2 regions of the Mycobacterium sp. E1715 genome follow, and region 1 is predicted to be linked to the other one. Evidence: riboswitches for the same ligand, from Rfam matches in the RefSeq annotation. Region 1 holds a riboswitch; the other holds the start of a gene.
The links. A riboswitch is a leader RNA that binds a small molecule or an ion and turns the genes downstream of it on or off. The one in region 1 is predicted to bind cobalamin.

Region 1 (9,654 bases):
GCGGGCGAATCGCTTCGCCCCGCGGCGTCGGGGTCGGCGAGGGAGGCCAGAACGCCCGGCAACAGGTCGGCGTTGGCGGCGAGCGCGCGGTGCCCCTCCACCGCCAGATAGCGCTTGGCCACCCGAGGGCGGCGCAGCAGGTGGCGCATCACGTCCGCTTCCAGGCTGCCGGCCGCGATCATCGACGCCTGTACGGCAACGGCTTCGAGCTGCCGGCGGGCGCTCGCACCCGCGTCGACGTGGATGGTCTGGCCGTCGGTCCATGACGGTTCGCCCGGACGCAGTTCGGCCACCGCTACGGCCCGGCCGGCGAGCGCGGATGCGAGCATGCCGAGACCCGGCAGCCGGTCACCGCGAACGTCGGTGGACACGCTCAATCTCCGAACCGCCTGGACTCCGTTGACCAAATATCTGTTCCACCGTAGAGTCCGGTGCCACCGCAGTCAATCAGGGCAAGGAGCACATGGTGCGCGGGGGAGCTGATGCTGCGCGCCGTCGCCGTTGTTGACCGGCTATCCGCTCAACCGTAAAGTCCGGCTAAGGTCGCAGATTCACCAGGGAACAAGGAAAAGTGGACTTTTCATACCCGGCGGAAGTGGAGCAGTTCCGCGTCGAGCTGCGCGACTGGCTATCGAAGAACCTGACCGACGAGCTGGTGGCCGCCCGTCGGCCCGCCGGACGAGACGACGCCGCCTTCGAAGTGCTGCGCGCCTGGAACGCCACGATGGCCGACGCCGGCTGGGCGGCGGTCTCGTGGCCTCGCGAGTACGGCGGCCGCGGCGCGACGGTTCTCGAGCAACTCGTCTACACCGAGGAAACCACACGGGCGCGAGCCCCCATGCCGCTCAACGTCATTGGTCTAAACAACATCGCACCGGCCATCATGCAATACGGCACCGAGTCACAGAAGCTCACGCTGCTCCCCCGCATGATGCGGGCCGACGACATCTGGTGCCAAGGGATGTCGGAACCTGAAGCGGGGTCCGACCTCGCCGCGCTGCGCACCCGCGCGGCGCGCGACGGTGACGACTTCGTCGTCAACGGCCAGAAAATCTGGACGTCGCTGGGGCATCGCGCGGACTGGTGCCAGCTCTACGTGCGCACCGACCCCGAAGCGCCCAAGCACAAGGGCATCTCCTGCCTGATCGTCGACATGAGACTGCCGGGCATCGAAGTCCGTCCGCTGGTAACGCTCAACGGCGAAGCCGATTTCGCCGAGGTGTTCTTTCACGACGTGCGCGTGCCTGCGGACGCGTTGCTCGGTCCGCTGAACGGGGGATGGCAGGTGGCCACCACCACGCTCAGCCACGAGCGGGCCGGGGCCGCCCGGCTGTACGCCGAGATGCAGGTGCGGCTCGAAGAATTGACCGACGACATCGCCGGGCACAGCGACGCGCTCGAAGACCCCGTGACGCTGCGGCGCCTCGGCGAGATCGCGCTGCGCATCAAGTATCTGGAAGTGCTGTGCCAGCGGTCGATCTCGGCCACGCTGCATGGCGGTGACGCCTTCGGATCGGCGAGCCTCGCCAAGACCGTGTGGGGTGAGATCGGACAGGACATGGCCGCGTTGGCCTTTGACATGCTGGGCACGAGCGGCGCGGGCGCGCCGTGGGCGAACTACCGCCTGACGTCGCGCTCGCTGACCATCGCGGGCGGTACCAGCCAGATCAACAAGAACATCACCGCCCAGCGGGTACTCGGGTTGCCCCGCAAATGAACCTCGAACTCTCCGACGAGCAGGTCGCGCTGCGCGACACCACCCGACGCTATCTCGCCGAAAAGGCTTCCATCGCCGACCATGTGCGCCCGCTGCTCGACGACCCGACCGGCGTCACCGAGCCCGTGTGGCGCGGCCTGGCCGGCCTCGGGACCACCGGTCTGCTGGTGCCGGAGGCCCACGGCGGCGCCGGCATGACGATGATCGAGGCCGGCATCGTTGCCGAAGAGCTCGGCGCCGCCCTGCACCCGGGGCCATGGTTGTCGACCGCGGTCGCCGCCGCCCGGGCGCTGACGCGGCTCGGGCCAACCGACGCCGCGGCCGAGCTGCTCAGCGGGATCTCCGACGGCACCACGGTCGCCACCGTCGGCTTCCTCGATGCCGAAAGCGCACCGGTGGCCGCCAGCCGGCAGGGCGATGACGTCGTCTTGCGGGGCGACATGACCGCCGTCCCCGACGTCGCCGCCGCGGACGTGCTGCTGGCGCTCGCCGGGGAAGACGGCGGTCGAGGGCTTTTCGCGATCCGCACCGACTCGCCGGGTGTTTCGGTCGAGCCGGAGCGCGGCATCGACCAGACCCGCAAGCGCTTCCGGGTCACGCTCGACTCAGCGCCCGCGCGGCGGCTGGCCGAGGCCGCCCCCGGGGACGTCGCCGCGGTGATCGACGATGTGCTGATCGCGACGGCCGCCGACGCACTCGGCGCCGCGCGAGCCGTCATGACCGCGGCCATCGAATACGCCAAGACCAGAACGCAATTCGGGCAGCCGATCGGCTCGTTCCAGGCGGTCCAGCATCTGTGCGTCGACATGTTCGAGACCGTGGAGTTGGCCCGCAGCGGCGTGATCCACGCGCTGTGGGCCGCCGACAACGCCGACGCCGACGAACGGCACCAATCCGCAATCCGGACGAAGGCGTTCGCCGGGCGGCTTGCCACGGTGGGCGACACGGCGATCCAGGTGTTCGGCGGGATCGGCTACACCTGGGAGCACGACGCGCATCTCTACCTCAAGCGCCTGCTCAGCTGGAGCGCGTTCCTGGCCGGGCCCGATCGATACCTCACCGAACTCGGTGCGCGCCTTGCCAACAGGGGGAACCGGTGATGGACATCGAGTACTTGCTCACCGCTACCCGCTCGGCACGCAAGACGCTCGACCTGGACGCGCCGGTCGACCTCGCGGACATCCGGGAGTGCCTGCGCATCGGCTTGCAGGCGGCCAACGGCTCCAATCAGCAGTCCTGGCGCTGGCTGGTGGTCGCCGACCCGGCGTTGCGCGCCGAGATCGCCGAGCTGTACCGCGCGGCCTATCTGCTGCGGGTCGGCGGCCAGCTGATCGCCGACCTGATGCCGGCCGGAACGCCGGAGAACCGGATCATGTCGTCGACGGAGTGGCTGGTCGAGAACATGTCGAGGGTTCCGCTGCTGGTGATCCCCTGCTATCAGCCCTACCTGCCCCGCATCGAGGGCGATGAATCGTTTCACCAGGCCACGCTGTACGGCTCGATCTACCCGGCGGTCTGGAACTTTCAGCTGGCGCTGCACACCCGCGGATACGGAACCTGCATCACCACCCTGCACCTGCATCGCGAGGCGGAGGTGCGGCGGCTGTTGGGGATTCCCGAAAGCTATGTCCAGGGATGCCTGCTTCCGGTGGGCCGGCTGCGCGCCGGGCACACGTTCCGGCCCGCCCGGCGACGACCCGTCGACGAGGTGGTCGCGTGTGACGGTTGGGACGGACCCGCGCTTTAGAATGTCCCCGGCACCGCCGTTATGCAGCGCATTCGTCATTCCGGGTCTGATAGCCTTTAACAAAGATTTGGTTCGGTGAGAGGGACGAATGCGAATGGATGCCAGTCCGCAGTCGTCCGGACGTGCGCACGGCTGATCATGCCGAGAGCGGAGTCATTGGGAGCCGGCGCCGCAGCCGATTTGGGGACGCGCCGGACCGAGATCCTGACCACCGCGGCGTCGTTGATCGCGCAGTCGGGATTGCGGACCTCCTTGCAGGAGATCGCCGACGCCGCAGGGATTCTTCCGGGCAGCCTCTATCACCATTTCGAGTCCAAAGAGGCGATCCTCATCGAGTTGATCCACCGCTATCAGGAGGATCTGGACCGGATCGGGCAAGCGGCGCAAGCGAAGTTGGACAAAGCGGACCCGCGGCCGGTCCCCGAGCAGATCGTCGAGCTGGGCTCGGCCATCGCCAACTGCGCCGTGCAGCATCGCGCCGCGCTACAGATGTCCTTCTACGAGGGTCCGAGCACGGACCCGGAGTTGATGAAGCTGACGCAGCAGCGGCCCGTGGCGATCCAGGAGGCGATGCTGCAGACGCTGCGCGCGGGCAGGTGGAGCGGCTACATCAAACCCGACATCGATCTGCCCACGCTGGCCGATCGCATCTGCCAAACCATGCTGCAGGTCGGCCTCGACGTCATGCGGCATAAGTCGCCACCTGACCAGGTCGCCGCCCTGCTTTGCGAAATCATGTTGCAGGGATTGGCATCCCGGCCACCGGCCGACTCGGCGCTGGACCGGTCCACAGCCTTCGCGGCCGCCACGGACGTCATCGAAACCTGGTCGGACGACAGCGAGGCCGACCCCAGCGACAAAGCGGCTCACGTCCGTGCCGTGGCGCGAACGGAATTCGGCCGCAAGGGCTACGAGGCCACCACCATCCGAGACATCGCCTCCGCGGCCGGCCTGGGGACGGGAACCGTGTACCGGGTCATCGGCTCGAAGGACGAACTTCTCGCCTCGATCATGGAATCGTTCGGCCGCAAGGTCGAGGCCGGCTGGGTCAGCGTGCTGCGCTCGGATGCCACGCCCATCGAGAAGCTCGACGCCCTGAGCTGGGTCAACGTCAACGCGCTGGATCGGTTCTCCGACGAATTCCGCATCCAGCTGGCCTGGATGCGTCAATCACCGCCGGACACCCCCAACCCGGGCTGGCTATACGCGACCCGACTCCGGCAGATGAAAACGCTTCTGTCCGAAGGCATCCGATCGGGGGAAATCAGCGTGGACGCGGCGTCCACCGCAATGCTGGCACGCTGCGTCATCGGCCTGCAGTGGATACCGGAGAACATCCTCGCCGAGATCGGCAAGCGCGCGGCGCTGGTGCACGTCCGCGACACCGTTCTGCGCGGCGTCGCGGTTCGCACCGGGTAGGTGTTGAACCAAAAAACTGTTACCCATACAGTTGGGCAATTAGAACCGCGTTGGCAGTGAACGAGAAGGGGATTTCCATGACTATTGTCGATCGGCTGCGCTACGACGGCAAGCGGGCCCTCGTCGTAGGCGGCGCCACCGGCATGGGTGCGGCCGCGGCCAAGTCAGCGGCCGAACTCGGCGCCGAAGTGATCGTGATGGACTACGCGCCGGTGAACTACGACGTCGCCAAATCCATCCAAGTGGACCTGCGCGATCCCGCATCGATCGACTCCGCGATCGAGCAGCTGGACGGTCCGATCCACGCCCTGTTCTCGGCCGCCGGCATCGCCGACGGGACAACCGACCTGATGGCGATCAACTTCATCGGCCACCGCCATCTCATCGATCGGCTCCTCGAGAAGAACCAGCTGCCCTCGGGCTCGGCGATCTGCTTCATCTCCTCGGTCGCGGGCATGGGCTGGGAGAACGACCTGGACCTGCTCACGGAGTTCCTCGCCACGCCGGACTTCGCCTCGGCCCAGGAGTGGGTCAAGGCGCACGAAGCCGAAGGCATCATCCACTACGGCTTCTCCAAGAAGGTCGTGAACGCCTACGTCGCCACCCAGGGCTACCCGCTGCTGAAGAAGGGCATCCGGATCAACGCGATCTGCCCCGGCCCCACCGACACCCCCCTGGCCCAGGCCAACGCCGACCTCTGGCTCACCTTCGCGCAGGACTACCGCGAAGAGACCGGTTCGAAGGTGCACACCCCGGAGCAGATGGGCGACGTGATGGCGTTTCTCAACAGCGCCGCCGCCTTCGGCATCAGCGGCATCACGTTGCTGGTGGACTACGGCCACACGATGGCCTCGCTCACCAACGCTTACCCGCCGGGCAAGCCGATCATCGACATCATCATGGGGCGCGTGAAGCTCTAGAAGAGAGCGCCCGTTTCGGCGCCGGTACCGTCGGGGGCATGGCACGAGTCATCGTCATCGGCGGGCACGGCAAGGTCGCATTGCAGCTGGCCCGCATCCTGACCGAACGCGGTGACGAGGTCAGCTCCGTCTTCCGCAACCCCGAACATTCGGGCGACGTCGCGGCCACCGGCGCAAAGCCGGTGGTCGCCGACATCGAGCGCCTCGACACCGGCGCCCTGGCCGGCCTGCTCAAAGGGCACGACGCGGTCGTCTTCTCGGCCGGCGCCGGTGGGGGCGACCCGGCACGCACGTACGCCGTCGACCGCGACGCCGCCATCCGGGTGATCGACGCCGCGGCCCAGGCGCGGGTCAAGCGATTCGTCATGGTCTCCTATTTCGGCGCGGGGCCGGATCACGGTGTACCGCAGGACAACTCGTTCTTCGCCTACGCGGAAGCCAAAGCGGCCGCCGACGCCCACCTACGCGCGAGCGGCCTGGACTGGACGGTGCTTGGACCGGGGCGACTCACCCTGGATCCGCCCACCGGCCGCATCACGCTGGGGCAGGGCACGGGGGAAGTGTCGCGGGCCGACGTCGCGCTCGTGGCAGCCGCCGCGCTGGCGGACGACGAGACCGTCGGCCGAACGATCGACTTCAACAACGGCGACACCCCCATCGCCGAGGCGCTGGCGAGCTGAACCGCAAGGCGGGCGTAAACTCCGCTACGCAGCTGGTCTGCCGTCGCCGCACACCGCGACTTCGGCATCGAGCGAGGCGGGTTGGTGACGCTTCGCGAGAGGGAACCCGGTGAGAACCCGGGACTGTCCCGCAGCGGTATGCAGGAACGACCGCCGTCACCCAAGCACTGGTCGCAAGACTGGGAAGCGACGGCCAGTAGGAACTGCCCGTCTCCTCGGCGCCCCTTCCGGGCCGCATCGTCGAGCGGGCGTGGGAGCACCAGCCGGTGCGCGCCTGCGAGTCCGAAGACCTGCCAGCTGTGCCGGGCGCGCCGCGCCCGGCGGTTCATCGCCTCGTGGAATGGGCGTTTGGCTGAGCCGGTTGCGGTTTATGTACCACAGGTGCCACCGCAACCGAATTGGCTTACGTCCGTTGGCGGTGACCACCCCGTCGATTGAAGGACGAAAGATATCGTGACCGCTCAACCATTTACCGCGACTGTCGTCGGCTCCCCGCGCATCGGCCCGAAGCGCGAACTCAAACGCGCCAGCGAGGGCTACTGGGCCGGCCGCACCAGCCGAGCCGAACTCGAAGACGTCGCCGCCACATTGCGCCGCGGCATGTGGGCCGGCCTCGCCGCCGCCGGGCTGGATTCCGTCCCGGTGAACACCTTCTCCTATTACGACCAGATGCTGGACACGGCGGTGATGCTCGGCGCCCTGCCCGCGCGGGCCGCGCAAGTGTCCGACGACCTGGATCGCTACTTCGCCGCCGCCCGTGGCAACGCCGAGCTGGCGCCCCTGGAGATGACCAAGTGGTTTGACACCAACTACCACTACCTGGTCCCCGAGATCGAGCCCTCGACCACATTCTCGCTCAACCCGGACAAGGTGCTCGCCGAACTGAAAGAGGCTCTCGCGCAGGGGATTCCCGCACGGCCCGTCGTCATCGGGCCGATCACCTTCCTGCTGTTGAGCAAGGCGGTCAACGGCGGTGGCGCGCCGATCGAGCGGCTCGAGGAGCTGGTGGGCATCTACGCGGAGCTGTTGGGCTTGCTCTCCGCCAACGGCGCGCAGTGGGTGCAGTTCGACGAGCCGGCGCTGGTGACCGACATCTCCCCCGATGCTCCGGCGCTGGCCGAGGCTGCGTACAACGCGCTGGGCAAGGTGGGTAACCGCCCCGCAATCTACGTCGCCACCTACTTCGGCGATCCCGGCGCCTCCCTGGCCGGTCTGGCCCGCACCCCGGTCGAGGCGATCGGCGTCGACCTGGTCTACGGAGCCGACGCGGCGGTGGCCGGTGTGCCGGAGTTGTCGGGCAAGACCTTGGTGGCCGGCGTCGTCGACGGGCGCAACATCTGGCGCACCGACCTGGAGGCGGCGCTCGGCAAACTGGCCGCGTTGGCGGGTTCAGCTGGCGCCCTTGCCGTTTCGACCTCATGCTCCACGATGCACGTGCCCTACTCGCTGGAGCCCGAAACCGATCTGGACGACGCGCTGCGCAGCTGGCTGGCGTTCGGGCAGGAGAAGGTGGCCGAGGTGGTGACGCTCGCGCGCGCATTGCGCGACGGGCGCGAGGCCGTCGCCGGCGAGATCGCGGCGTCCAATGCCGCGGTGTCGTCCCGCACGAGCGATCCCCGGCTGCACAACGACGAGTTGCGGGCCCGCATCGACTCGATCGTCGCCACCGGCACCCACCGCGGCGACGCGGCGCAGCGCCGCGCCAGCCAGGAAGCGCGGCTGCACCTGCCGCCCCTGCCGACGACGACCATCGGCTCCTACCCGCAGACCTCCGCGATCCGCAAGGCGCGCGCCGCGCTGCGGGCCGGCGAGATCGATCAGGCGGAGTACGAGAAGCGGATGCGCAAGGAGATCGCCGACGTCATCAAGCTGCAGGAGGAGCTGGGTCTCGACGTGCTGGTGCATGGCGAGCCGGAGCGCAACGACATGGTGCAGTACTTCGCCGAGCAGCTCGAGGGCTTCTTCGCGACGTCCAACGGATGGGTCCAGTCGTACGGCAGCCGCTGCGTGCGTCCGCCGATCCTCTACGGCGACGTCATCCGTACGCACCCGATGACCGTCGAGTGGATCTCCTACGCGCAATCGCTGACCGACAAGCCGGTGAAGGGCATGCTGACCGGCCCGGTCACGATCCTCGCCTGGTCGTTCGTCCGTGACGATCAGCCGCTGGCCGACACCGCCAATCAGGTGGCGCTGGCCATCCGCGACGAGACCGTGGACCTGCAATCCGCGGGCATCGCCGTCATCCAGGTCGACGAACCCGCGCTGCGGGAGCTGCTGCCGCTGCGCCGCGCCGATCAGGAGGACTACTTGCGTTGGGCCGTAGGGTCTTTCCGCTTGGCCACCTCCGGCGTCGCCGACACCACGCAGATCCACACCCACCTGTGCTATTCGGAGTTCGGCGAGGTGATCGGGGCCATCGCCGACCTGGACGCCGACGTGACGTCCATCGAGGCGGCGCGATCACACATGGAGGTGCTCGACGACCTCAACGCGGTCGGCTTCTCCAACAGCGTCGGACCGGGCGTCTACGACATCCACTCGCCGAGGGTGCCGAGCACCGCCGAGATGGCGGAGTCGTTGCGCGCGGCGCTGAGAGCGGTTCCCGCGCAACGGCTCTGGGTGAACCCCGATTGCGGCCTGAAGACCCGCAACTCCGACGAGGTCACCGCGTCGCTGAAGAACATGGTGGCCGCGGCCCGGGAAGTCCGCGCGGGGGCTTAGCCCCGACGAGCAGACGCAAAATCGCACGTTTCCGGCTCGGAACGTGCGATTTTGCGTCTGTTCGCGCGGTCTACTCCGACAACACCTCAACAGGAACGTCGTCGGCCCACGGCTGCCGGGTCACCATGTCCGCGACCCGGACGATGCCGCGCTCGAACTCGCCGGTCGCCGCGTCCACCAACCGGTACGCCTGCACCTGCTTGTGGATGGGCTGCGCGTCGAGCAGCACCACTCGCACCTCGCCCGGCTCGAAGTGGCACCGCTCCTGCAGCGCGGCGATCAGCTGCTCGTTGTGCATGTGGCCGTCGCCGAAGTTCCAGCCGATGGCGGTGCTGCAGATGCGTTCGCCGTCGGTCAGCACGTAGTCGTCCTCGTTCTGGCCCGCCATCGCGCGATGCGCCAGGGTGAACAGCGCACGGCCGTGAGTGTTGAACCCGCGGAACGCAT
Region 2 (19,501 bases), on a different contig from region 1:
GCCGAAGAGTTACACCTTTGTGATTCACGACTTCGGCGCGGCTTTTCGCCGACGGGCGGATGGGCGACACGCTACTCGAACACATGTTTGATTCTTGGGCGCGGTGGGGTTACATTCAGTGCCATGAGCGACAGCAGCGACACCCCATCGGCCGGCACGGGCGGCCGGTTGCACGCCGTGGATTCATCGCTGACCGAACGTCAGCGCACCATCTTGAACGTCATTCGCGCGTCGGTCACCAGCCGCGGCTACCCGCCGAGCATCCGGGAGATCGGCGACGCCGTCGGCCTGACGTCGACGTCATCCGTGGCCCATCAGCTGCGCACCCTGGAGCGCAAGGGTTACCTGCGTCGGGACCCGAACCGTCCGCGGGCGGTCGACGTCCGCGGCGCCGACGACGACGTGGCGGCGCCGGCAACCGACGTCGCCGGCTCCGACGCCCTGCCGGAACCGACCTTCGTGCCGGTCCTCGGGCGCATCGCCGCCGGTGGACCGATCCTCGCCGAGGAGGCGGTCGAGGACGTGTTCCCGCTGCCGCGCGAGCTGGTCGGCGAGGGCACGCTGTTCCTGCTCAAGGTCGTCGGCGATTCCATGGTCGAGGCGGCGATCTGCGACGGCGACTGGGTGGTGGTGCGCCAGCAGAACGTCGCCGACAACGGCGACATCGTCGCGGCCATGCTCGACGGGGAAGCCACCGTGAAGACGTTCAAGCGCGCGGGCGGTCAGGTATGGCTGATGCCGCACAACCCGGCATTCGACCCGATTCCCGGCAACGAGGCGACCGTGCTGGGCAAGGTCGTCACGGTGATCCGCAAGGTCTAGCCCGGCGGGTCAGTCCGCCTTGACGAAGCCGTTGGCCTGCGCGACTTCTTCGCTGGCCAGCCAGATTTCGGCGAGGGTGTCGTGGTAGAGCTCGCTGCCCGGTGTGTAGTACAGCCCGAAGCGGGCGCTTGCCTTGATCGGGTATCCGTCGGGCACCTGGTAGGGGTCGTCCAACGGTAGGTGGATGGTCGGGCGCCCGGGCGTGCCTGCCCCCGCGCCGCTGTCCTCGTCGTCGGCGGCCGCGTGCCGTCCGCCCCGCTGCCCGGATGCGACGACGGCCGCGGCGGCGGCCTCCGGCGCGGCGGTTTCCGGCGGGGTAGCTTCCGGCGGGGTGTCGTCCGCAGCGGCGGCGTCGGCACCAGTGGCCTCGGCGACATCCGCCGGAACATGCGGCACGGCCACATCCGGATACTCGGGCTCGGGAGCCGCGGCTTCGGGGGCGGCGTCCTCGTATTCGGCGTCCGGCGGCGTGTGCGGCACCGCGACGTCGAGGTACTCGGCATCCACGTACCCCTCGTCCCCGCGAGCGGCCTCCGGGTGGGCGGGCTCGTGCGCGTCGTCGGTGTACTCGGCTTCGGCGTACTCGGCTTCGACGTACTCGGCCTCGGCGTAATCCGCTTCGGGATAACCGGATTCGGCGTAATCCGCTTCGCCGTATTCGGATTCGGCGTATTCGGGTTGGGCATAGCCGGATTCCGTTTCGGGATAGCCCGCCTCCGACAGGGCCGTCGGTGAGACCGCGGCGAAGGAGTCGGTGTCCACCGCGTCGGGGTCCTGCTCCTCGTCCCCGTAGCCACCCTCGTCCGCACCGCGCCGCCGCCAGCTGACCCGCCCGGCGGCCTCGGCTTCGGGCGTCTCGGACTGCCCGTCGAAGTGTTCGGCGCCGACGTCGTCGGGCCCCCAGTGCTGGTCGCCCACCGGCTCGTAACCAAGGTCGAGGTCGCGGTGCGGCTCGTAGCCGGCACCGGCACGCGCGGCGCGCCGCCGGCGCCAACCGAGGGCCAACAGCCCGGCCAAGACGATCAGCACCAGCACCGGGATGCCGGCCAGCAGCCACCACCACTGCAACGCGAACTTCTTGGGGTGCGCGGGCGTCGCCGAGCTGCTCGGCTGGTTCTGGCCCGACACCTGCAGGCCCGACAGCAACGGCGCGAGATTGGCCGGGTCGGTGCTGAACGTGTTCTTCGCCCGGTTCCACGAGATCTTGCCGCCGACGAACTGCTGGGAGACCACGTCGCCGTCCACCGACTGGTCGCCGACGGGCGCACCCAGCTTGCCCGTCGGCCCCCGGAGCTTGTCCCACGCCGCCTTCATGGCGCCGCGCACCACGAACGCGCCGTGCTCCGAACTCCAGAAGATCACCGGTTTGTCGGCGCCGGAGAAGGTGACGACGCGGCTGGACGGGATCCCGCCGTCAGCTTCGTTGGCGGTGGGGAAACCGAGATCGCTACCGGCCGGGCCGCCCAGCGATTCGTACTTGGACAGGATGTTGGTCTCGACGGCGTTCGCGCCGGTCGCGGGGCTGAAATACACCTTGCCGTTGGCGAAGTCCTGGACGATCCCGTCGCCACCGATCGGATACTGCGCGCCCTTCTTGACCCCCAGCGGCCCGTTCGGACCACCGGCGGCGCGCCATGCCATGTTGATGGCCGCGGTGGGGTCGATCGCCACCTGCAAACCCTTCAACTGGTCGGCCAAACCCGCTGGCTCGGTGGTGAACTGCTTGGTCTGCCTGTTCCACGAAACCTGGCCGCCGCTGAATTTCTGGGCGGACACCTCGCCGTTGTAGGTTTCGTCGCCGACCGGGACGCCGAGCACGCCACCCGAGCTACCCAGCTTGTCCCACGCGGCGTTGATCGCGCCGCGCACCACGAACGCGCCGTGGTCCGGCGTCCAGAAGATCACCGGCTTGTCGCTGGCCGAGAAGGTGGCCACCCGGCTGTCCGGACCGGCGAGGCCGGGCACCTCATTGATCGCGGGGAAGCCCAGATCGCTGCCGGCGGGGCCGCCCAGCATTTCGTATTTGTCCAGGATCGGCCCGTAGACGAACTTGGCGCCGGTCGCCGGCGTGAAGAACATCTTGCCGCCGTCGAAGTCCAGCTCGAAACCGTCTCCGGCGGGATACACGTCGCCCTTCCGCGGGCCCAGCGGCGAACCGTCGCCGCCGGCCTTTTCCCAGGCGGCCATCATGGCCGCCTCGGCGTCGCCGATGGGAGACGCCGCCGCGGAAGGCGCCAACAAGGCGGCGGCGGTCGCGAAGGCCGTCAAGGTGACCAGCGCACTCCCGACCAGCCTGCGCATGTGACCTCTCTGCCCGTTCACCAAGCCTCCCAGCCGACGGCTACGGCCCTATCAGCGGCTATGCCCGTGGCTGCACAGCCGGCGAGGGGGCCGCACTCCGACCGCGCGGAAACAGCCCCGCACCGATCCGCATTATCGCCGGGCTCGCATAACTTTGCTCCTGCCAAGGAGAAATACGAAGTCAAATCACGCATATTACAAAAACGGATACCACGCCGATGTCGAAATGATGCCGAGCCACGCTCGAATCGCGACGAACCGCACCATCGCCCGCGTGACGTCGGACTTATCGTGCCGACTCCCGAACCGGTCGCACACCTGCGCAATAGGGCGCGGGCCTGCGCGCGCCGGCCCGGCTCGTCGCCCCTGCCGCGCTTTTCGCGGCGCACCATTGCGCGGGCGTCCCCGAAACACATGCGCCGACGGTACGTGAAGCCATTAACTCGCCGGCGATCTACCCGAAAAAACGGTGGCCAGGCGGGCATTGACCGCGTTTGCCGACCGCGGGCGAATTGACCGTTCCTTTGGCGATCGCCGTTGTCGGATCTAGACGCCGAGGCTGCGGCCGATGATCTCCTTCATGATCTCGGTCGTGCCGCCGTAGATGGTCTGCACCCGCGCGTCCAGATAGGCACGGGCGACGGGGTATTCGCGCATGTAGCCGTAGCCGCCGTGCAGTTGCAGACAACGGTCGATCAGGTGCACCTGCTTCTCGGTGGAGTACCACTTGGCCATGGCCGCCTGTTCGGCCGTCAGCTTCTTGTCCAGGTGCAGGCGGATGAACTCGTCGACCATCATGCGCACCACGGTGGCCTCGGTCGCCAGCTCGGCGAGCACGAAGCGGCTGTTCTGGAAGCTGCCGATCGGCTTGCCAAACGCCTTGCGCTCCTTGGTGTATTGCAGCGTGTCTTCGAGCACCTGCTCCATCGCGGCGGCCGCCATGATGGCGATCGAGATCCGCTCCTGCGGCAGGTTCTGCATCAGGTAGATGAACCCCATGCCCTCCTGCCCCAGCAGGTTTTCGGCGGGAACCTTGACATCGGTGAAGGACAGCTCGGCGGTGTCCTGGGCGGCCAGCCCGATCTTGTCCAGGTGCCGGCCGCGCTCGAAGCCCTCCATGCCGCGTTCGACAACGAGCAACGAAAAGCCTTGCGCGCCTTTGTCCGGATCGGTCTGCGCGACCACGATCACCAAGTCGGAGTTGATTCCGTTGGTGATGAACGTCTTTGCGCCGTTGAGCACGTAGTGGTCACCCTGCTTGACCGCGCGGGTCTTGATGCCCTGCAGGTCGCTGCCGGTTCCCGGCTCGGTCATCGCGATGGCGGTGATGAGCTCCCCGGTGCAGAACTTCGGCAGCCAGCGCTGCTTCTGCTCCTCGGTGGCCAAGGCCAGCAGGTAGGGCGCCACGATGTCGTTGTGCAGCCCGAAGCCGATGCCGCTGTAGCGACCGAAGGTGGTCTCCTCGGTGATGATCGTGTTGTACCGGAAGTCGGGGTTGCCTCCGCCGCCGTATTCCTCGGGGACAGCCATACCGAGGAAGCCCTGCTTGCCGGCCTCGAGCCACACGCCGCGGTCGACGATCTTCGCCTTCTCCCATTCGTCGTGGTGCGGCGCGACGTGGCGATCGAGGAAGGCGCGGTAGGACTCGCGGAACAGGTCGTGCTCCGGCTCGAAAAGCGTGCGCTGGTATTTGACGGCACTGCCCATGTGGATGACCTCCGGCGACTCGAAACTCTGTCGCCCAACATATACCAACCAGACGGTTGGTCGGCAGCCGGCGGGGTGGCCACGGCGCGCCGGCGGATCAGCCCGCCGAGAACTCCTGCAGGCGCCCGGCCAACGCCACCGGGACTCGGGCCTTGATCCGGGTGCCGTCGGGGCTGTGCTCCTCCTGCTGCACGCGCCCGTCGGCGTGCAGCCGGGCCACCAGGTCGCCGCGGTGGTACGGAATCACCACATCCACGGCCGTGTCGGCGGGGACGGCCAGCTCGCCCATCCGGCACCGCAGGGCCTCGATGCCTTCCCCGGTCCTGGCCGAGACGAACACGGCGCCGGGCAGGGCGTGACGGAGTCCGGCCAGCGTGAGGCCGCTCGCGGCGTCGACCTTGTTCACCACCAGCAGCTCGGGCGGCGGGTCGCCGTGATGGTCTGCGATGACGTCGGAGATCACCTCGCGCACCGCGTTGATCTGGGCCAGCGGGTTGGCGTCGGAGCCGTCGACCACGTGCACGAGCAGGTCGGCGTCGACGACCTCCTCCAGCGTGGAGCGGAACGCCTCGACGAGTTGGGTGGGCAGGTGCCGGACGAACCCGACGGTGTCGGTGAGCACCAGCGGGCGACCGTCGGTGAACTCGGCACGGCGGGTGGTGGGCTCCAGCGTGGCGAACAACGCGTCCTGCACCAGCACCCCGGCCCCGGTCAGCGCGTTGAGCAGGCTCGACTTGCCGGCGTTGGTGTAGCCGACGATCGCGACCGACGGGACGTCGCTCTGCTGGCGGCGGCTGCGCTGGGTGTCGCGGACCTGCTTCATGTCCTTGATCTCGCGGCGCAGCTTCGCCATGCGTTCACGGATGCGGCGGCGGTCGGTCTCGATCTTGGTCTCACCGGGACCGCGCAGGCCCACGCCTCCCCCGCTGCCGCCGGCGCGGCCACCGGCCTGCCGGGACATCGATTCACCCCAGCCGCGCAGCCGCGGGAGCATGTACTCCATCTGGGCCAGCGACACCTGCGCCTTGCCCTCCCGGCTGGTGGCGTGCTGGGCGAAGATGTCCAGGATCAGCGCGGTGCGGTCGATGACCTTCACCTTGACCGCCTTTTCCAGCGCGGTGAGCTGCGCCGGGGACAGCTCACCGTCGCAGATCACGGTGTCAGCGCCGGTCGCCAGCACCACCTCGCGCAGCTCCTGGGCCTTGCCCGAGCCGATGTAGGTGGACGGGTCGGGCTTGTCGCGGCGCTGGATGAGCCCCTCGAGCACCTGGGAACCGGCGGTCTCGGCCAGGGCGGCCAGCTCGGCCATGCTGGCCTCGCTGTCGGCGGCGGTGCCGTCGGTCCACACGCCGACGAGCACGACGCGCTCCAGGCGGAGCTGGCGGTACTCGACTTCGGATACGTCGGCGAGTTCGGTCGACAGCCCGGCGACGCGGCGCAGCGCCGACCGTTCTTCCAGGGCGAGTTCGCCGGTGCTTGGCTCCGGCACAGCGGGTTTGGAGAATTCAGGATGTGTCATAGGCAATACAGAATGATGCACGGCGGATCGGCGTCGTGCACCTGAATTAACGTCGCTGCGCGTCCCACCATTCCCCGCTGATCTCCCCCTGTGCCACGAGAACCGACGGTCCCCTCAGGTAGCTGGTGGCGTCGGTGATGGTGACGACGACGTCGCCGCCGGGCACCCGCACCTTCAGTGTGCCGGTGTCCGCACCGGCGGCGGCCAGCGCGGCCACCGTGGCCGCGACCGTGCCGGTGCCGCAGGAGCGGGTCTCGCCGACGCCTCGCTCGTGCACCCGCATCCGGACCGCGCCGTCGGCCGGCGCCGTGACGAGTTCGATGTTCACGCCCTCCGGGAACTGGGCGTGGTCGAAGCTCACCGGCGCCGCCACGTCCAGCCCGGCGAGTTCCTCGGCGGTCAGATCGGGATCCACGCATGCCAGGTGGGGATTGCCGACGTCGACCGCCAGGCCGGAAAACCGTCGGCCACCGACGATGGCGCTGCCCGGGCCGAGGGTGTTGGCCTTGCCCATGTCGACGCTGATGTCGGCGTGCGTCGCGTCGGCGTGGTGCACGGTGATCGGCCGGGGGCCGGCCGGCGACCCGATCACGAATTCGTCGCGGGACTCCATGCCGCTGGCCCGCAGGTAATGCGCGAACACCCGGATGCCGTTGCCGCACATCTGGGCGATGGAGCCGTCGGCGTTGCGGTAGTCCATGTACCAGTCGGCCGACGCCACGCCGTCGGGCAGGCGGTCCAGCACGCCGGCCGCCAGAGCCGCCGCGGCGGTGGTGACTCGCAGCACCCCGTCGGCGCCCAGTCCCCGACGCCGGTCGCACAGGGCGGCCACCCGGGCGGGGGCGAGGTCGAGCGCGGCCTCCGCGTCCGGGAGCACCACGAAATCGTTCTCGGTGCCGTGGCCCTTCGCGAACATCATGCGCGCCACTCCTCACCTCCGGCTGCGCCGGCAGCATCGTCGTCGGCGCGAATCACCTGCTCAGGATACGTGGCCCCACGCTTGCAGCGCTTCGTCGACGAGCCGGGCGCCGTCCGCCCCCGCTTTTTCAGAGTCCAGCCAGTGAACCCGGTGGTCGCGGCGGAACCAGGAGCGTTGCCGGCGGACATAGCGTCGAGTGCCCACGTAGGTCTGTTCGCGTGCGTCCCGCAGCCGCTCGGTGCCGCCTCCGGCGTCGAGCGCCTCGATCACCTGCGCGTAGCCCAGGGCGCGCGACGCGGTGACCCCGTCGCGCAGGCCCTCACCGAGCAGCGCGCTGACCTCCTCAACGAGCCCCTGGTGGAACATGGCGTCGGTGCGGCGGGCCAGCCGCTCGTCCAACGTCGTTGTCTCGCAATCCAATCCGATGATCGCGGTGTTCCACCTCGGGGTGCCGATGCGTGGCGCGGACGCGGCGAAGGGCCGACCGGTCAGCTCGACGACTTCGAGCGCCCGCACGATGCGCCTGGCGTCGGTCGGCAGGATGGCCGCCGCGGCGGCGGGGTCGCGGCGGGCCAGCTCGGTGTGCAGCCCGCCGACGCCGACCTCGGCCAGCCGCTGCTCCCAGCGAGCCCGCACCGCGGGATCGGTCGCGGGGAACGACCAGTCGTCGAGCAGCGATTGGATGTAAAGCATGGAGCCGCCCACGATGATCGGAACGGCGCCGCGGGCCGCGATCGCCTCGACGTCCGCCGCGGCGGCGCGCTGATAGCGGGCGACCGTCGCGGTCACTTTGACGTCCAGCACGTCGAGCTGGTGATGCGGGATGCCGCGGCGTTGCCCGACGGGCAGCTTGGCCGTGCCGATGTCCATGCCGCGATAGAGCTGCATCGCGTCGGCGTTCACGATCTCGGCGGCGTCGAGCCGTTCGGCGAGATCGAGTGCCAGCTGCGACTTGCCGGTTCCGGTGGGGCCGATGATCGCCAGCGGTCGGGCGGTCACTTCAGACCTGCCAGGCGCCGGCGAAGTAGCCCACGCCGTAGGGCGCCCCCCGGTATAGCTCCTTGGCCGACCGCGGTCCCGGCTCGGCCAGCCCGGCCAGCACCTGGAAGGCGACGCGGCCGAGGATCTGCCGGGGCAGCCGCGCCAGGGCGGCGACGTCGCCGGTCGCCAGCGCGTCGTCGAGGGCCAGCTGCGCGTCGGCGTTGGCCGGGTCGTATCCCCCGGGCGCGCTCGGGGTCAACGTGTTCGCGCCATCGGCCACGACCAGCACGCCGATCGGCTCGGCTGACCGGTCGACCTCGGCGCGCAACGCCCGGCCCTCGGCCAGGGCGGCCTCAGCGTCGTGGTCGGTGCGGTAGATGCGGGCCTCGGCGGTCGCGTCGGGGCGGGCCTGGCCGCGCACCCAGCCGGCCAGCAGCGCGGACACCGGCAGGTCGGCGGGCGCCGCGGTGTCGGCGCGCGGGGAAAGCCCGACCCGGACGTCCACACCGAAACCCGCGAACGTGCCGGCCGCATCCCGCCCCCACGCTTCGTCGCGTGCCCCGGTGCCGATGACGATCCAGCGGGCGGGGAGAAGGGCTGCCGCCGCCAGCACAGCGGCCACCAGATCGGTCACCTCCGCGGCGGCCCCGCCGGCCAGCTCGGGCACGAGCAGCGGCGCCGAGGGAACGATGGCAATCCCGCTGAGCACGCCACCAAACTAATGGTTCGCCGACGCGCGCGCTCAGGCCTCGGCGGCCACGACCACGGGGCCGGTGTTAAAAGGGTCGGCCTCGCCGTCCGAGGACGACCACGCGTCCGGCGTGATGCTCCCGTCGTCCCGGCCGACCTCGGCGACCATGGTGGCCGCCTCCCCGCGGGCCAGGGCGACGGTCGCCACGATCACCACGGCGATCGCCGCTACCAGCACGAAGGCCTTGGGCCCGTCCGCGTTCAGCGTTTCGCCCAGCACGAAGATGCCGAGCAGGCCGGCCACCACGGGCTTCGCCACCGTCATCGTCGGCATGGAGGCCGTCAGCGCACCGGCGCGGAACGCCGACTGCTGGAAGATCATCCCGGTCAGCGCCAACAGCAGCCACGGGACGAACTCGGGCGCGGTCAGCACGGCCAGCGGGCCGTCCTCGCCGACCTCGACGATCCCTTTGGTGAGCACCGCGAACAACGCCAGCGCCGAACCCGCGACCACCGCGAGCAGGGCGGCCGCGAACGGGCTGCCCGACCAGATCCGCGCGGCCACCACGCACGCCACCAGCAACGGCACCATCACCGCGGCGACGATGGCCCACGTCTCGACCGACGCGCGCTGATGTCCGGAGGCCGGGTCACCGACGATGATGACCACCGCCAGGGCCCCGGCGAGCACCACCGCCCACACCCACTCCCAGCGGGTGACCCGGCGCTTCGTCAGCCGCGCGTAGATCGGCAACGCGAACAGCAACGCCGTCACCTGCAGCGCGGTCACCAACACCACAGAGCCCCAGGCCAGGGCCCCGGCCTGCAGGCTGTAGTTGATGATCGCCGCGAGGCCTCCCAGCCACCACCGGGTGTCCTTCAGCGACATGCGGAACAGCTCCAGGTGGCCGACCTGCTTGTCCGTGATCTCCTGCGCAGAGCGCTGACGGATCACGTCGCCGACCGCGGATGCCAGCGCCGCGCACAACGCAATCAACGCCGCGACGTCAACCTTCGACATGAGTGACCCCTCATCTCACGATTGCCCCGACCAGCTTTCCCTGGGGCTCGGGCAAATACACGCAATATTTGCGATCAGTTCAGCAACAACTGTATGACGTCGCACACGCTGCGGCGCGCTCAACGAATCACCCTTTGTTCTTACGGCATTAACCTAAGGATGCGCTGTGGGCAACGCGTCGATCCGGTTAACCGCGGCGTCGCTAAGCCGGTTGCGCTGCGGCGTTCGGCAACCCGGCCGCAATCCTGTCCTGCGTCGCGGAGGCGTCGCCGCGCGCGAGTTCGACGGTGGCCGCCGCCATCACCAGCGCCGCGGCCGCCAGCGCCAGCATTCCTCCGCGACCGGTGTCGAGCGTCTCGCCGAGGACGGCGACGCCCAGCGCCGCCGCCACGACCGGCTGGGACACCTCCAGCGTCGGCATCGAGGCGGTCAGGGCGCCGGCACGAAACGCCGACTGCTCCCAGGCGAATCCCGCCACCGCGATCAGCAGCCACGCGTAAAGCTCGGGTGTCCGGACCACCGCCCACCCGCCGTCGCCGAGCCGATGCACCACTCCCTTGGCCAGCACCGCGAAGACGGCCCAGAGGGAACCGGAGACGAAGGCGAGCAGCGCGGCGGCCAGGGCACCGCCCCAGACGCGCGCGGCCACCACGCACCCGAGGAGCAGCGGGGCCAGCACCCCCGCCACGATGGCCCACGTCCGCAGCGGCGCGGTCGAGTGGCCCGCCCGCGGGTTGCCGACCGTGACGATCACGGTCACCGCGGCGGTCAGCACCACGGCCCAGGCCCACTCCCGGGCCGTTACGGCGCGGTCGGCGAGCCGGGCGCTGATGGGCAACGCGAACAGCAGCGAGAGGACGAGCAACGCCTGCACCAGCAACACCGACCCCTGGTCAAGGGCGGCCGCCTGCAACACGATGCTGACCACGAGCAGCACGGCGCCCCACCGCCACCGCCTGTTGCCGAGCAGCTTGCGGACGAGTTGGAGCTGCCCGATCGACGGGTCGGCGATCCGGTGGGTCGCCCGCTGCTGCAGCACGTCGCCGATCGCGACGCAGAGCGCGGACGCCAGCGCGAGCAAAGCGGCGATGTCCGCCTTGTCCATGGTTTCTCCGTCCGAGTCGGGGTTACGGACAACTGTGATACCTGATGCGCCTGCGCCGATGCATCTCGAACGGCAAGATCTGAGGTGGCGGCGGACGCGCCGACAAGCTGCTTGAATACTGTTAAGCAGCTGTTGGGAAGGCCACGAGCGCCGCCCCGCACTGATGCAGACGGTGCCGCTACGCGCGGCAGGTGCGCGGAGTTCCGACCGCGCGAAGGGTAGGTGACGAGCGCATGACGGCTGACGAACCCCAGGGACCGGACCCGGTCGGGCCGGTGCCCCAACCGGTTTCACGCCCGGTGCCACGCCCGGGACCGCGTCCCGGGCCACGGCCGGCGAGCGCGGCGCCGCGGCCCGTCGTCCACCCGATTCCGGCGCCGCCACGCAGCAACCCGCATCAGTTCGGGCGCGTCGATGATGACGGCACGGTCTGGCTGATCACCGCGGCCGGCGAGCGCATCGTCGGCTCGTGGCAGGCCGGGGACCGCGAAGCCGCCTTCGCCCACTTCGGTCGCCGCTTCGACGACCTGAGCACCGAGGTCACGCTCATGGAGGAGCGGCTCGCGGCGGGAACCGGGGACGCCCGCAAGATCAAGGCCCACGCCTCGGAGCTGGCCGAAACGTTGCCGACGGCTGCCGTACTCGGCGACGTCGACGCGCTCGCCGGCCGGTTGGCCAGCCTCATCGACCAGGTCGAGACCGCCGTCGCTGAGGAGCGCTCCCGGCGCGACGAGCATCGCGCCGCCCAGACCGCGCGCAAGGAGGCGCTGGCCGCCGAGGCCGAGGAGCTGGCCGCGAACTCGACGCAGTGGAAGGCCGCGGGTGACCGGCTGCGGGCCATCCTCGACGAGTGGAAGACCATCAGCGGCCTGGACCGCAAGGTCGACGACGCGCTGTGGAAGCGCTATTCGGCGGCCCGCGAGGCGTTCAACCGGCGGCGGGGGTCCCACTTCGCCGAGCTGGACCGCGAACGCATGGGCGTCCGGCAGGCCAAGGAGCGACTCTGCGAACGCGCGGAGGCGTTGTCCGATTCGACGGACTGGACCGCCACCAGCGCCGAATTCCGCAAGCTGCTCACCGAGTGGAAGGCGGCGGGGCGGGCCGCCCGGGACGTCGACGACGCGCTGTGGCGGAGGTTCAAGGCCGCCCAGGACGTGTTCTTCACGGCGCGCAACGCGGCGACGGCCGAGAAGGACGCCGAACTGCGGGCCAATGCCACGGCCAAGGAGGCGCTGCTGGCCGAGGCGGAGAAGATCGACACCGGCAACCACGACGCGGCCCGGGCGGCGCTGCGCTCGATCGCCGAGAAGTGGGACGCCATCGGCAAGGTGCCGCGGGAGCGGTCCGCCGAACTGGAGCGCCGGCTGCGTGCCGTCGAGAAGAGGGTGCGTGACGCGGGCGAGGCGGATTGGTCGGATCCCCAGGCGCAGGCCCGCGCCGAGCAGTTCCGCGTCCGCGCCGAGCAGTACGAGCAGCAGGCGGAGAAGGCCGCCGCAGCGGGCCGCACGAAAGAGGCCGAGGAGGCCAGGGCCAACGCCGAGCAGTGGCGGCAGTGGGCACAGGCGGCCGCCGAGGCGTTGACGCGTAAGCCCTAGGCGTCGGGATCCCGGGGCGCCCGGTCCGGGCTGTCGGGCTCGTCGTTGAGGCTCTCCAGCAGCGTCTTCGACTGCTGCTGCGCCGCGACCCGGCGCCGCTGCTCCTCGGCCGCGAGCTGCACGATCGTTCGCGACCATACGACCCGCGCCCACTGGTAGGTCAGCGTCAGGACGACGATCCACGCCGCGATCAACCCCACCCCGGGGCCCGGGTGCCCCGCGGCGACGGTCTGGCGCGACCAGATGGCCAACAACCCGGCCGCCCCGGCGAGCGCCGAACCCGCCAGCGCGATCCAGGCCAGCGCCCAGCGCCGCGTCACCAAAGCCAGCATGGAGAACCCGACGCCGAACACCAGCGCCAGCCAGGCGAACACCCGCGAGGGCAGCGCAACCGCCGCCGCGCCGGCGCCGTGGCTGCTGAACAACACGTCCCAGCCCCGCACCGCGCCGGTGTGCGGCAGGATGAACGATCCCAGGAGCACGAAAACCAGGATCGCCACGACGAAGCCGCGTGGGCCCGGGTCGAATCCACGCGCCACCCGGCGTTCGGCGGCCTCGATTTCGGTCCGTAGGGCGTCGAAGTCGGGGTGTTCTTCCATCATCGGGCACATCCAAGGGATTCTGTGGGGTCGGGGGGCGGTCCGACGGCGGGCATGCCGAGGCCGACGCCGCCCGGGCGCTCCCCGGCGGCGTGCGCGTCGCCCGCGCGGGTTCGGCGATGGCTGAGGATGCCGCCGTCGGCGATGAGGTGGTGCGGCGCGGCCTGGGTGAGGACCGCGGTGACGACGTCCCCGGGACGCACCCGGTCGGCCCCGGAGCTGTCCAAGCCGAAGTGCACCAGGCGGCCGTCGCGGGCGCGGCCGGTCATCCGCGCCGTGCGGGTGTCCTTGCGCCCCTCCCCGGCGGCGACCAGCAACTCCACCGTCTGGCCGATCAGCGCGCGATTGCCCTCCAGCGAGATCTGCTCCTGCAGCTCGACCAGCCGCTCGTAGCGTTCCTGCACAACGGCTTTCGGGAGTTGCCCGTCGAGTTCGGCGGCCGGGGTGCCGGGCCGCTTGGAGTACTGGAAGGTGAACGCGGCCGCGAACCGGGCCTGCCGCACCACGTCCAGCGTGGCGGCGAAGTCCTCTTCGGTCTCGCCGGGGAACCCGACGATCAGGTCGGTGGTGATGGCGGCGTGCGGCATGGCCGCGCGGACGCGGTCGATGATGCCGAGGTAGCGCTCGGCGCGGTACGAGCGCCGCATGGCGCGCAGCACCCGGTCGGAGCCGGACTGCAGCGGCATGTGCAGGGCGGGGCAGACATTCGGCGTCTGCGCCATGGCCTCGATGACGTCGTCGGTGAACTCGGCCGGATGCGGGGAGGTGAACCGCACGCGTTCCACCCCGTCGATGTCGCCGCAGGCCCGCAGCAGCCGCGCGAAGGCGCCGCGATCGCGGGGCAGCGCCGGGTCGGCGAAGGACACCCCGTAGGCGTTGACGTTCTGACCCAGCAGCGTGACTTCGAGTACGCCGTCGTCCACCAGGGCTCTCACCTCGGCCAGGATGTCGGCCGGGCTGCGGTCGACCTCCTTGCCCCGCAGCGCGGGCACGATGCAGAAGGTGCAGCTGTTGTTGCATCCGACCGAGACGGAAACCCAAGCGGCGTAAGCCGATTCGCGTGCGCTTGGCAGCGAGGAGGGAAACTCCCGCAGCGACTCGGCGATTTCCACCTGGGCGGTCTTGTTGTGTCGGGCCCGTTCGAGCAGCGTGGGCAGCGACCCGATGTTGTGCGTGCCGAAGACGACGTCGACCCAGGGCGCCTTGCGCAGCAACGCGTCCCGGTCCTTCTGGGCCAGGCAGCCCCCGACCGCGATCTGCATCTCGGGGTTGCCGCGCTTGCGCGGAGCCAGGTGGCTGAGGTTGCCGTACAGCTTGTTGTCGGCGTTCTCGCGGACGGCGCAGGTGTTGAAGACCACGACGTCGGCGTCCCCAAAATCCGAGCCGTCGGGGGCGCGCCGGTAACCGGCCGTTTCCAGCAGGCCCGCCAGCCGCTCCGAATCGTGGACGTTCATCTGGCAGCCGTAGGTGCGGACCTGATAGGTGCGCGCACCGGCGCCGTCGGGCGAGCCCGCGGCGTCCTGCACCACCATCGAAGTCACGGGGCCATGGTACGGCGACCCGGCGGTACCCGAGAAACCGCAGCTAGACCCGGCGGCGGTCCCGTTCGGCGGCCAGCTCGGCGAGGACGACCTCGCACGCCAGGTTCTGGCTGTAGCCCCGGCGCGCCAGCATTCCGACCAGCCGGCGGGTCACCCGCGCGTCGTCGCCGTCCAGCGTCTCGCGACGCAACTTGGCCCGCACCAACTCCTCGGCCCGGTCCCGTTCGGCGCCGGCGTCGATTCCGGACAGCGCCGAGGCGATCACGTCCTTGTCGACACCCTTGGTGTGCAATTCGGCGGCCAGGGCGCGCTTGCTCTTGCCGGCCTTCGCCCGGCGCGAGCGCACCCACTGTTCGGCGAAGCCGGCGTCATCGACCAAGCCGACGGTTGCGAGTCGGTCGAGCACGGCGGCGCTGATGTCCTCGGGATAGCCGCGCTTCGCGAGTTGGCCGTGCAGCTCGGCGCGGGTGCGCGCCCTCACGGTGAGCAGGCGCAGGCACAGGGTCCGCGCCTGCTCCTCGCGAGAGGGCTCAGAAATCGACGGGGGCGGGCAGGACGCTGTCATCGGACAAGCCATCGGTCACAACCGCACCAATGCCAAGCTTTTCCTTGATCTTCTTCTCGATCTCGTTGGCCACGTCGGCGTTCTCCATCAAGAAGGTGCGGGCATTCTCCTTGCCCTGGCCGAGCTGCTCACCCTCGTAGGTGAACCAGGAACCCGACTTGCGGATGAAGCCCTGCTCCACCCCCATGTCGATCAGCGAGCCCTCCCGGCTGATCCCCCTGCCGTAGAGGATGTCGAACTCGGCCTGCTTGAACGGCGGTGACACCTTGTTCTTGACGACCTTGACCCGGGTGCGGTTGCCCACCGCGTTGGTACCGTCCTTGAGGGTCTCGATCCGGCGCACGTCCATGCGCACCGAGGCGTAGAACTTCAAAGCCTTTCCACCCGTGGTGGTTTCGGGGCTGCCGAACATCACCCCGATCTTCTCGCGCAACTGGTTGATGAAGATGGCGGTGGTGCCCGAATTGTTCAGCGCGCCAGTCATTTTCCGCAGCGCCTGGCTCATCAGCCGGGCCTGCAGCCCGACGTGGCTGTCACCCATCTCGCCCTCGAGTTCGGCGCGCGGCACCAGGGCCGCCACCGAGTCGATGACCAGGATGTCCAGCGCGCCGGAGCGGATCAGCATGTCGGCGATCTCGAGGGCCTGCTCCCCCGTGTCGGGCTGGCTGACCAACAGGGAATCGGTGTCGACGCCGAGCTTCTTGGCGTAGTCCGGATCCAGGGCGTGCTCGGCGTCGATGAACGCCGCGACGCCACCGGCGGCCTGGGCGTTGGCCACCGCGTGCAGGGCGACGGTGGTCTTACCCGAGGATTCCGGGCCGTAGATCTCCACGACCCGGCCGCGGGGCAGGCCGCCGATGCCCAGGGCCACGTCCAGTGCGATGGATCCGGTCGGGATGACCGAGATCGGCTGACGCATCTCGTCGCCGAGACGCATCACCGAGCCTTTGCCGTAGCTCTTTTCGATCTGGGCCATCGCCAGCTCGAGAGCCTTCTCGCGGTCGGGGGCTTGCGTCATGGTGCCTCTCCTATGGTTCGGTGTGTTCGGTGACCGGTATCGGTCGGTTGGCCGTGACACTAGAGAAGGCCACCGACAAGTTGTCTCGCCGAACGTTCCCCACAGTAGCCGAACACCTGTTCGACTCAAGCGGACACGCCGAAGCCACGCGCGTGTGGCAACATTTGCTACCGAAACGCGCTGACGGGGCCCATGGAGCCTGAGGAAACCGGTGTGAATCCGGTGCGGTCCCGCCACTGTGACCGGGATGCCCTCCCGAGAGCCAGACACTCGCCGTCAGCGCTTCCTCACGACAACTGGGGCGGATTTCCCCGTAAGGGTCTGGTTGCGCATCGATGGACATCTCCGCTGAGCTGGCCGAAATAGCCTCGTATCAAGGGTTTTTCGCGTTGACCGTGGGCGGGACCGCGGCCGGGTGGCACCCGGTCCGGCGGTCCTACGCCGACGGGTTCGCCGACTTGGTCGAGGCCACCGCCCGGCGCTATCGCACGACGGATCTGCGGATCGGCGCCTCGCTGGTTCATCTCGGACACGCCACCCGCCTGTGGTCGCCCGTGCTCGCGTGCGCGCTGGCCCACGGCGTCGTCCCCGACCTGGGCGACCTGCAACGCGCCGGCGACGGGGCGCAATTGCGGCTGCCCGCGCCGGCCGGGTTCCCCGCCCGCTCACCGGACACCCTGTACCGGGCGGTGGTGCGCGAGCACATGCAGCCGCTCGCCGCCGGCCTGCGGGTCAAGCTGGCGCCCGCGCTGCTGGCGGGCAACCTGGCGTCGGCGCTGGTCGGCGCCGCCCGGGCCCTCCTGGCGGCGCGACCGGACCTCGACCTGCAGATCGCCGAAACGACCCGTGCGCTGCTGAGCACCGGTGTGCTGGCCGGATCGGGCGTCGTCACCGGCCCGCGCCTGGCCTTCAGGCGCCGCAGTTGTTGCCTCTTCTATCGGCTGCCCGGTGGAACCGTGTGCGGCGACTGCGTCTTCGAGACGCAGCCGCCGGACCGGCCTCGGGCGCCGCGTCGTTTACCCCCATCGCGCGGGGGTACCTGAGCACCACGCCCACCGAGACATCCCTGCGAGCCCTCGCGTTGACCTGTCGGTACACCTCGCGGGGCTACTGCGGCAGCACCAAAACCGACCTACGAATGGGCTGCCCACTCACCACTGGTCGCGCGGCACGTCGAAGTCCACGCACAGGGCCCGCCACACGTCACGGGGCTCGACCCCGTCCTCGATCGCCTGGGCGGCGGTGCGGCCGCCGAAACCGGTCAGCACGTGGTCGGCCAGGACCGAAGAACCGTATGCCGCACCGAATCGCAGGACCACCCGCTCGTTGAATTCCGTTAGCCGCACGCCAGCAAGATACCCACCGGGTGCGGATCGGACACCGGCCGCGTCAGCGCCAGCTGGCCGGCAGGTCGTTGAGGTGATTGGGGCAATAGTCCTGAACGGCCTCGGACATGGTGGTCCGCGCGCGCTGCGCCGACATCCGGGAGCGCAACTGCATGAAGGCGTACTCGGCCGGCGCATAGCCCTGCTCGGCGGCCGCCGGATCGTCCATCAACTGGCACGCCTGCTGCTCGTCGCCGCTGTCGGCGCGGGCGACACCCGAGCTGAACATCAAGGCGAGAAGCAGGCCGCCGGCCGCGATCGATTTCATTGCCGTTGCCCTCCTTTGCGCGACCTTGGCCATCATCCCGTCAGAGCGAGCGCCTCGTGGCACACCCGCACCGGATCGGCCACGCCGGCGATGCTAGCGGCGGCGGTCCGGGCCGCCTGGCGGTATCGGGGCGACGACAGCACCTCGTTGACCGCGGCCACCAACGCCCCGGCGGTCAGCGGCCGCACCAGCAGCCCGCTGCCCTGCCGGACCACCCGGTTGGCGATCTCCCATTGGTCGCCGCCGCCGGGCACCACCACCAGCGGCACCCCCGCCAGCAGCGTCTTGGCCACCATGCCGTGCCCGCCGCCGCAGATGGCCAGGTCGGCGTGCGTCAACAACTCGGCCTGGCTGCCCAGCCCGACCACCGCCCACGGCGGCACCTGCAGATCCGTACCGCCCAGCCGGGAGACCACCAGCCGCGATCCGGCGGGCAGCGTCTCCCCGGGCCGCAGGTGAGCCAGCGCGACCTCGGCCATGCCCTCGGTCCCGGTCGACGCGGTCGACGGCGCCACCACCACCACGGGCCCCGAACCCGCCGGGATGTCCAGCACCCGATCGGTCGGTTCGAAGTGCAGCGGGCCCACCACCACGGCCTCGGACGGCCAGTCCGGCCGCGGCACCTCGAGGGCGGGCAGGGTGGCGATCAGCCGCCGCAGCGGGCCGGGGTCGTGGGCCGGCAGCCCGATCTCGACCCGCACGGCCGCGCGTTGCCGCAGGCCCGCGCGCCACGACCGCGCGGTGAGCGCCCGCATCGTCGCATCGCGGAGCCGGCCGCGGATACCCGTGCCCGGCGCCAGCCCGCTGCCGATCGGCGGCAACCCCTTCGACGGCAAATACAGCGGGTGCGGGTCCAGCTCGATCCACGGGATGCCCAACAGCTCGGCGGCCATGCCGCCGCCGGCGGTGATGACGTCGGAGACCACCAGGTCGGGCGACAGCTCGCGCAGCGCCGGCACGTTCAGGACGGCCATCCGCGCCGCGCGCCGATGGATCCGCGCGCCGGCGTCGACGTCGTCGTCGGTGGCCGCCAGCCCGTCCAGCGGCGCGGCGCCGATGCCTGCGGCGCGGGCGGTGTCGAGCCACTCGGCGCCGGTGAACAGCGTGGGCTCGTCACCGGCCCGGGCGAAGCGTCGGCACAGCGCAATCGCGGGAAACGAGTGCCCGGGATCCGGCCCGGCGACCACGGCGACACGCATCGGCCTTACCCTGCCACAGCGCGCGGCCGCAACGCTCGCCTACGCTGGCGATCATGACCGAGCCGACCGGGACAGCCGTTGCGAACACCCGCACGGTCGAGACCTTCCTGAACGCCCTGCAGGACGCCGATTACGACGCCGCCGACGCGGCACTGGACGACGACCTCGTCTACGAAAATGTCGGGCTGCCGACGATTCGTGGCCGCGCCAGGGCCATGAAGCTGTTTCGCCAGATGGACGGCCGCGCCGCCTTCGAGGTGAAGATC

Region 2: linked by a shared signal. The riboswitch ahead of A9X03_RS06605 ((2Fe-2S)-binding protein) and the one ahead of metE (5-methyltetrahydropteroyltriglutamate--homocysteine S-methyltransferase) in region 1 are both predicted to bind cobalamin.

Annotation. Positions count from the first base shown of each region.
Region 1 is NZ_LZJJ01000543.1:589-10,242, forward strand. It holds partial or broken gene A9X03_RS26645 (nitric oxide reductase activation protein) at 1-371, opposite strand, end outside; gene A9X03_RS26650 (acyl-CoA dehydrogenase family protein) at 572-1,717, shown strand; gene A9X03_RS26655 (acyl-CoA dehydrogenase family protein) at 1,714-2,817, shown strand; gene A9X03_RS26660 (nitroreductase family protein) at 2,817-3,464, shown strand; gene A9X03_RS26665 (TetR/AcrR family transcriptional regulator) at 3,603-4,883, shown strand; gene A9X03_RS26670 (SDR family oxidoreductase) at 4,961-5,803, shown strand; gene A9X03_RS26675 (SDR family oxidoreductase) at 5,842-6,483, shown strand; cobalamin riboswitch at 6,549-6,796, shown strand; gene metE (5-methyltetrahydropteroyltriglutamate--homocysteine S-methyltransferase) at 6,937-9,207, shown strand; partial or broken gene A9X03_RS26685 (DUF3556 domain-containing protein) at 9,278-9,654, opposite strand, start outside.
Region 2 is NZ_LZJJ01000123.1:6,137-25,637, reverse strand. It holds gene lexA (transcriptional repressor LexA) at 124-822, shown strand; gene A9X03_RS06670 (LGFP repeat-containing protein) at 832-3,123, opposite strand; gene A9X03_RS06665 (acyl-CoA dehydrogenase family protein) at 3,670-4,830, opposite strand; gene hflX (GTPase HflX) at 4,928-6,349, opposite strand; gene dapF (diaminopimelate epimerase) at 6,396-7,268, opposite strand; gene miaA (tRNA (adenosine(37)-N6)-dimethylallyltransferase MiaA) at 7,329-8,267, opposite strand; gene A9X03_RS06645 (hypothetical protein) at 8,269-8,958, opposite strand; gene A9X03_RS06640 (DMT family transporter) at 8,992-9,960, opposite strand; gene A9X03_RS06635 (DMT family transporter) at 10,163-11,065, opposite strand; gene A9X03_RS06630 (DUF349 domain-containing protein) at 11,299-12,660, shown strand; gene A9X03_RS06625 (hypothetical protein) at 12,657-13,271, opposite strand; gene miaB (tRNA (N6-isopentenyl adenosine(37)-C2)-methylthiotransferase MiaB) at 13,259-14,791, opposite strand; gene recX (recombination regulator RecX) at 14,844-15,365, opposite strand; gene recA (recombinase RecA) at 15,331-16,383, opposite strand; cobalamin riboswitch at 16,551-16,676, shown strand; gene A9X03_RS06605 ((2Fe-2S)-binding protein) at 16,719-17,426, shown strand; gene A9X03_RS06600 (DUF3046 domain-containing protein) at 17,535-17,729, opposite strand; gene A9X03_RS06595 (hypothetical protein) at 17,773-18,036, opposite strand; gene A9X03_RS06590 (glycosyltransferase) at 18,069-19,235, opposite strand; gene A9X03_RS06585 (limonene-1,2-epoxide hydrolase family protein) at 19,289-19,501, shown strand, end outside.